One region of the Streptomyces sp. ATCC 21386 genome, then DNA from elsewhere that is predicted to be linked to it. Evidence: riboswitches for the same ligand, from Rfam matches in the RefSeq annotation. Region 1 holds a riboswitch; the other holds the start of a gene.
What was found. A riboswitch is a leader RNA that binds a small molecule or an ion and turns the genes downstream of it on or off. The one in region 1 is predicted to bind cobalamin.
Positions count from the first base shown of each region.

Region 2: another riboswitch for cobalamin. It lies ahead of GWK25_RS26900 (ABC transporter substrate-binding protein); the one in region 1 lies ahead of GWK25_RS11420 (DUF4430 domain-containing protein).

Region 1 covers NZ_JAAVVL010000001.1:2,599,022-2,602,758, reverse strand. Annotated here, with positions in the region: gene GWK25_RS11430 (hypothetical protein) at 1-1,016, shown strand, start outside; gene GWK25_RS11425 (cobalamin-binding protein) at 1,071-2,000, shown strand; gene GWK25_RS11420 (DUF4430 domain-containing protein) at 2,014-2,502, opposite strand; cobalamin riboswitch at 2,602-2,729, opposite strand; gene GWK25_RS11415 (bifunctional 2-polyprenyl-6-hydroxyphenol methylase/3-demethylubiquinol 3-O-methyltransferase UbiG) at 2,953-3,737, opposite strand, start outside.
Region 2 covers NZ_JAAVVL010000001.1:6,261,055-6,264,791, forward strand. Annotated here, with positions in the region: gene GWK25_RS26890 (Gfo/Idh/MocA family protein) at 1-454, opposite strand, end outside; gene GWK25_RS26895 (DUF6215 domain-containing protein) at 813-1,481, shown strand; cobalamin riboswitch at 1,501-1,711, shown strand; gene GWK25_RS26900 (ABC transporter substrate-binding protein) at 1,779-2,831, shown strand; gene GWK25_RS26905 (iron ABC transporter permease) at 2,828-3,737, shown strand, end outside.

The DNA of each region.
Region 1 (3,737 bases):
CCGCCTCCCGCAACCTGATCGCCGACATCTACCGCTACTGGCAGACCGCCGAGCCCGGCTATTTCGGCCCGTCGGCGAACTTCAACGCCACCGTCTTCGCCGCGCTCGCGCTGAACGGCGCGAAGACGACGACGGGCCAGGTCCGCGTCCCCCAGGCCCTGCGCGAGGCGATCACCACCCGGTTGCGCGCCAACCAGCACAACGACGGCGGCTGGAACTACAGCAAGGCCGAGGGCAACGCCGCTCAGCTCGCCGCCGCGAGCGACATCGACATGACCGGCGCGGCCATGGCCTCCCTGTGCGCCTCCGGCGTGCCGAACACCGACACGGACATCGCGCAGGCCAAGGCGTTCCTCAAGAGCAAGCTGATCGCCAACAGCGGTGCCTTCAAGGCCCTGTTCGGCGTCAACACCGACTCCAACGGCTGGGCGGTGTCCGGCCTGAACGCCTGCGGCATCAACCCGCAGACCGGCGACTTCCTCACCTCCCAGGGCAAGACGCCGGTCGACTTCCTGATCGCGCAGCAATTCAACCCCGGCGGCGGCTTCAAGTACCTGCCCAGCGACACCGGCCCGTCCGCGTACGCCTCCATCGACGGCCTACGGGCGGTGGCCGGCGGCGGCTTCACCTCCGCACCGCCCGTCCCGGCCACCGCCGGCGCGCCGCAGTGGGTGGGCGAGAACTCCTTCACGTCCGGTACGGCGACGAAGCTGGCACTGACCGTGGACGACGGTGCCGGCAACCTCAAGGTCTGCTCCGTCGCCCTCACCCCGACGGGCTCGACGACCACGCTGGGCGCTGTCCTCGACGCGGCCGTCACCTCGGCCACCCCCTCGGGCTGCGTGACCGCCGTGACCCCGGCATCCGGCACCGGCGCCGTCACCTCTGTGAACGGCAAGGCCAACAGCGGCGCGAACACCTGGAAGGTCAGCGTCGACGGCTCGTCGTTCGTCTCCGCCGCACGGGAGTACGCCGTGGGGGTCGGCGACACGATCGCCGTACGCTGGGGCTCCTGACCAGGGACCGGCCGGGCGGCGCCCGCAGAGACGAACGCGCCCTAGAGTCACGCCATGCGCATCGTCTCGCTCCTGCCGGCCGCCACCGACATCGTCGCCGAACTCGGGCTGTCCTCGTGGTTGGCCGGCCGCACGCACGAGTGCGACTGGCCACCGCGGGACGTGGCCTCCGTGCCCGTGGTGACAGGCGCCGATCTGGACCAGAACGCCCTCGGCAGCCGGGAGATCTCGGACGCCGTCGGCGGGGCCGCGCACTCCGGGTCATCGCTCTACACCCTGGACACCGAGGCCCTCGCGGCTCTGCGGCCCGACGTGGTGCTCACCCAGGACCTGTGCGACGTGTGCGCCGTGTCGTACGAGAAGGTCAGCAGCACCGTGCGGTTGCTGGACGCGGACACCCGCGTCCTCAGCCTGGAACCGCGCACCCTCGACGACGTGCTCGACTGCCTGGTCACCGTGGGCGGGGTGCTGGGCGTTCGCGAACGCTCCGAGCGACGCCGGGCCGAGCTGCTGGCCCGGCTGACGCACGTCCGCGCGGTGGTCGCGGGCCGCGCCCGGCCCCGGGTGGTGGCGATCGAGTGGCTGGACCCGCTGTGGCCCGCCGGGCACTGGGTCCCCGAGCAGATCACCGCCGCCGGCGGCGAGCCGCTGCTCGCCGCACCGGGCGAGCACACCCGACCGATGACCTGGGACGCGGTACGTGCCGCACGACCGGACGTGGTGCTGGTCCTGCCGTGCGGCTTCCCACCGGAGCGCACGCTGCGCGAGGCGCACCTGCTCACCGGACTGCCGGGCTGGTCCGACCTGCCGGCCGTGCGGTCCGGGCGGGTCTGGGTTCTGGACGGCCCGTCCTATTTCAACAGGCCCGGCCCCCGCGTGGTGCGCGGGACGGAGGTCCTGGCCCGCGTACTGCACGACGTGCGGGCCGGGGCCGAGCTCACCGCCGACGAGGCACAGCCGTTCCCCGGCCCGCCCAGCCGATGAGCGGAGAACGGGCTCAGAAGGCCGTCCAGGTGAAGGCGACCTCGTCGCCGGCGTTCAGCTTGAACTGACAGCCTCCCACCGGCGTGGACGTCCCGTTGACAGAGATGTTCCAGTAGGCGACACCCCCGCCGCTGACGCCCTTGACCGTTTCGACCAGAAAGTCGTCGAACGACGCGTACCAGGTGCCGTCCCATGTGAAGCCCCGCTTGCGGGCGGCGTCGTCGAGCGCGGCCGTGGGTGTGGGGACGGCCGTGGGATGGGCGCCGCCGTTGGTGCCGTCACATGTGTGCGTCCCTCCGCTCGCGGTGGTGACGTCGTGGCCCCGGGTCTTGATCTTCCCCTTGAAGAGGAGCCCGTCCGGGCCCTGGACAGCGAGACTCACCTTGACCGGAACGTTCGTGTCCACGGCACTCCGCGCGTGGGCGGCGGCCGGAGCGGAGGCGAGAACGAGACCGAGGGCGGTCGCGGCCATCAGGTGGCGGAGTACGGGGTTACGGTCCATGGCGGAGCCTTCCTGGTGCGGGCGGGCCCGCAGCCCGTCACCGAGCGAACGAGACGGCCCGCCTGGCTCTCGGCTTCGCGCTGCGGTCCATGACAGTGGAAGCGGTACAGGGCACGCGCCGGGTCACCCGACTCGCGGCCCCACGGGCCGCACACGGTTGCAGGTCAGCGCCGGATTCGCACCGGCTTCCCCCAGTCACGCGCGTATGCGGTTGTCGTACCTACGCTGTGACACCCCTCCGCACCCGACGCCGGCCGCTGCCGCCGCCTCCGGGCACCGAAGTCCCCGCATCCTAAGGCCCGTTGGGGCCCACCCGACAGCCCTACCAGGCCACGCCCCACCTCGGGCACTCCTCTACGAACCGGCTCCCGGTATGCCGTACGACGACTTCGTCGGCCACCAGGCTCTCCGACAAGTCCCCGCGCCACGCCTTCGTCGATTTGCTGGGCTTCACCGCCTGAGAGCACCGCCCGTCCGTCCGGAGGCCAGCACCAGGATCTCCGCGTCGACCCGTCCCAGCGCGTCGTCACGGGGCACCACCGGGATGCTCTCGCACACCTCGAAGCCGGCCTCGCGAAGGTGCGGCGCGAGTGAAGCGCGGGTCCACAGGCGTTCGCGGACGGCGGCGAGATGGGCCACGGGTTCTCCCTCGCCGTCTCGGGTGGCGTCCGGGAGGAAGAGGGTGCGGGAGAAGTGGGGGCCGTCGGGGTCGTGGCGCATGGCGGCGAAGAGGAGGTGACGTGTGCCGTGGTCGTCGGTGAAGTCGGTGGCCAGGACGCCGTTGCGGCGGGCGTAGGTGGCGAGGGCGGGCTCGGTGAGGACGGGGAGGCAGAGCACGCCGTCGGGAGCCAGGAGGCTGCGGACACGGGTGAGGAAGGCGGTGAGCGTGCGGGCGTCGGCGAACATGTTCACCGCCGTGTCGCCGAGCGTGGCCGTGGTGTAGCCCGTGCCGAGGTCGGTCGCCGGGTCGAGGACGTCGCCGTGTACGACCCGGATGCCCTGGGCCAGATCGGGGTGTTGGATCAGGTGGGCGCGCAGACGGGTGGTGGCGGCGCGGGAGATGTCCACGGCCGTGGTGGGGAGGTCTTCTGCGGCCAGGGCCAGGGCTACGCGGCCTCGGCCGCAGCCGATGTCGAGGACACGTCCGCCTCGCTTGCGTGCGATGGCCGTGAAGTGGTCGGTGTCCCAGGTCTTCGTGGTGGTCTGCTGGTGGAGGTAGGGCTCGAAGGGGTCCT
Region 2 (3,737 bases), 3.7 Mb from region 1:
GCGGCCGGCCCAGGTCGCCGCTGTCCAGCAGGGCCTTGAGCTTGACGTACTCGCGGTCGTAGCGGCGCATGAAGCCCACCTGGACCCGGCGGTGGCCCAGGCGCTGCTCCGCCTCCAGCAGCCGGAGCGCGGCGGCGGGGTCCGGAGTGAGGGGCTTCTCGCACAGCACGGGCAGGTCACGGGCGAGGGCCACGAGCACGTCCGCCTCGTGGGCGGGGCCCGGTGAGGCGACGAGGACGGCGTCGACGCCCGGTGCGGCCAGCGCCTCGACGGTGTCGCCGTAGGCCGCGCACCCCTCGACGCCTGCGGCGACCGCCCGGGCCCGGTCGGTGTCGAGGTCGACGACGGCCGCCACATGGGCGCCGCTGATCACCTCGGAGATCCTGCGCACATGGTCGGCGCCCATCCGGCCGGTGCCGACGACGGCGACACCGAGGGAGTCCTGCACGGACATGGCGTTCCTTCCTTTCGTGGACCGCTACGGCCCCCGGGGCAGGGGCACACCGGGTCTCGGTCTCCCCTCGGGAGCCCTGCTTCACGCCTGTGCGGAATATCGTTTCCCCTCGCGACGATCACCGGTTAGGCTCCCCCGGCGCACGTCAGGCGTGTGCACATCAAGGTGGGGGCACGGGGGCATGGCCGACGATTTCGCCGATTCCGGAGCGGTTTCGAGAGCGAGTTCGAGAGCGGAAACGGAAACGGATTCTGCAGCGGATCCGGGGACGGGCGTGGGAGCCGATCCGGAAACGGGACACGGGGCGGATCCGGAACCGGGCCCCGGGGCCGGTGCGCGACGCGGCTCGGCGAAGGAGATGGGTACGGGCGGCCAGGTGGTCTCGGCGGTGGCGACCGTCGGTGTACTGCTGGGCGGGTTGTGGTTGCTGGGTGACCTCCTCGACACGACCCCCGAGACCGTGGGGCCGGCCGTCTGCTCGTCGTCGTCGGACGACCCCTCGCCGACAGGACGGGGCAGGGTCTCCGGTGCACAGCTGTGCGCCGCGCTGAACCGCGCCGACCTGCCGGAGCTCCTCGGGACGCCCACCGAGCAGGCCGTCATCGCCTCGGGCAGCGAGAACGAGTCCACCTGGTTCGACGGCACCAGGACCGTCACCCCCGAGGCGACCGTCGAACTCGACACGTACACCGTGGAGATCTCGGCGTCGTACGAGGACCTCCCGGTCGCCGAGGCGGTCGGCTACCTGGGATCCGGCGTCGAGACCAGGAAGGTCCTCGGGCACTCGGCGGCCCTGTACTCGGGCCGGACCATCGGCATCTCGTTCCGCCTCGACGGCAGCGACTCGCAGTCCGCCCCCGGCGGCGTCTCCCGTCAACTGCTGGTCGCGACCGACGCGAAGGACAGCGGCAGCACCTTCGAACTCGTCATCTACCGTCAGGACTCCCAGATTCCGGACGACGCGGCGCTGTTCCGTGTCGCCGAGAAGGTCCTGCCGACGCTCCCGGGCTGGAAGCCCGCGACCTGACGGGCCCCGGAAGCGCGTGTGATAGCTTGCCGACGCCAGTCGAACCCATGTGCGCACACATAAGTACGCGTACGGGTCAGGGAATCCGGTGCGAATCCGGAGCTGACGCGCAGCGGTGAGGGTGACGGGCGGGACAACGGCCACTGGACGGCGGTCACATCGCGGTCCGGGAAGGCGTCTCGTCCGGGTGACCCCGAGTCCGAAGACCTGCTGGCGGTCCCCGGCACCGAGGGGTGCCCGGGGAAGCACCGTACGACCGGGCTTCGCGCATGAGCCCTCGACGCCGAAGGAAGTCCCGTGCCGCTCGCACGCCCCGTCCGCCATGCCGTCCCGTTCCTGACCGCCGGTGCCCTGTTGCTGACCGGCTGCGGGGGCTCCGGTTCCACAGCGTCGCCGGACCGGGGTCCGGCTCCGGGCGGATCCGCCGGTCATCCGGTGACGCTCGACAACTGCGGGCGCGAGGTGCGGGTCGACAGCCCGCCCGAACGCGCTGTCTCCCTCAACCAGGGCACGACCGAGATCCTGCTCTCCCTCGGGCTCGCCGACCGTGTGGTGGGCACCGCCACCTGGACCGATCCGCTGCCGAAGGGGCTCGAGAAGGCCAACGCGAAGGTGCCCCGCCTCGCCGATGACGCACCCTCCTTCGAGAAGGTCCTCGACGCCGAACCCGACCTCGTCGTCTCCTCGTTCGCCTCCACGCTAGGCAAGGGCGGAGTGGCGACCCGGGAGGAGTTCGAGAAGCTCGGCGTGCCCACGTATCTGTCGCCGTCGGACTGTGTGGGCAAGGACAACAGCGGGGACGGCGACGGCGTCCGCACCGAGCCGCTGACCATGGAGACGGTCTACGGCGAAATCCGCGATCTGGCCCGGATCTTCGGGGTCGAGGAGCGCGGCGAGAAGCTGGTGGCCGAGCTGCGAACCCGGGTCAGGAAGGCGACCGCCGGACTCGACGCGCGCGGGGTCACTGTCCTGTACTGGTTCGCCAATGACCAGTCCCCGTACCTCGCCGGGTGCTGCGGCGCCCCCGGGATCATCACCCGTGAACTGGGCGCGAAGAACGTCTTCGACGACACCGACGAGGAATGGCCCCAGGTCAACTGGGAGACCGTCGCCGACCGCGACCCGGACGTCCTCGTCGTCGGGGACCTGGTCCGCAAGCAGCAGACGGCCGAGACGGCCGCGAAGAAGATCGAGTTCCTGGAGTCCGACCCGGTCACCCGGAACATGACGGCGGTGCGCGAGAAGCGGTACGTACGGCTGCCGGGCCAGGCCATGAACCCCACGATCCGCACCGTCGAGGGCGTGGAGAAGCTCGCGACGGCCCTGCGCGAGTACGGCCTCACGGGATGACGGGCCCGGCACCCGACACGGTGGCCGGCACCGAGCCTGTGGCCGACCGGGTGACCGGAACGTCGGCCCCGGCCAAGGCGCGCCGGACGGCAGCGGCGGGGGCCGTCGGTCGGAGGCTTTGGTGGGGGTCGGCGTGGTCGGCCGGGGGCGCGGTGCTGTGTCTGTCCGTGGCCCTCGCGATCACCATCGGGCCGGCCGACATCGGCGTGGTCGACGTGTGGTCCACGGTGGTGGCCCATCTCGGCTGGGGGCACACGGAGTTGACGCCCATCCGGGACGGCATCGTGTGGAACCTACGGCTGCCACGCACCCTGCTGGCCGCCGTGTGCGGGGCCGGACTGGCCGTGTGCGGCGCGGTGATGCAGTCCCTGCTGCGCAACCCGCTCGCCGACCCCTTCGTGCTCGGTGTCTCCTCCGGCGCGTCGACCGGCGCGGTCGTGGTCGTCGTGCTGGGCGCGGGAGGCGGCGCGCTGTCGGTCTCCGGTGGCGCGTTCCTGGGCGCGGTGGCCTCCTTCGGCCTCGTGCTGCTGCTCAGCCATACCCTCGGCGGCACCACGGACCGGGTGGTGCTGGTGGGGGTCGCGGCCATGCAACTGTTCTCCGCGCTCACCTCCTTCATCGTGATGACCGCGGCCGACGCCGAGACGACCCGCGCGGTGCTGTTCTGGCTGCTCGGCTCGCTCAGCGGTGCCGGCTGGACGGACGTGACGGTGTGCCTGGCGGTGCTGGTGGCGGTGCTGCTGGTCTGCCTGGGGCACACCCACGCGCTGGACGCGTTCGCGTTCGGGCAGGACGCGGCGGCCTCGCTCGGCGTCTCCGTGGCCCGCGTCCGGCTCGTCCTGCTGTGCGCCACCGCCCTGCTCACGGCCGCCCTGGTCGCCTCGGCGGGTGCGATCGGCTTCGTCG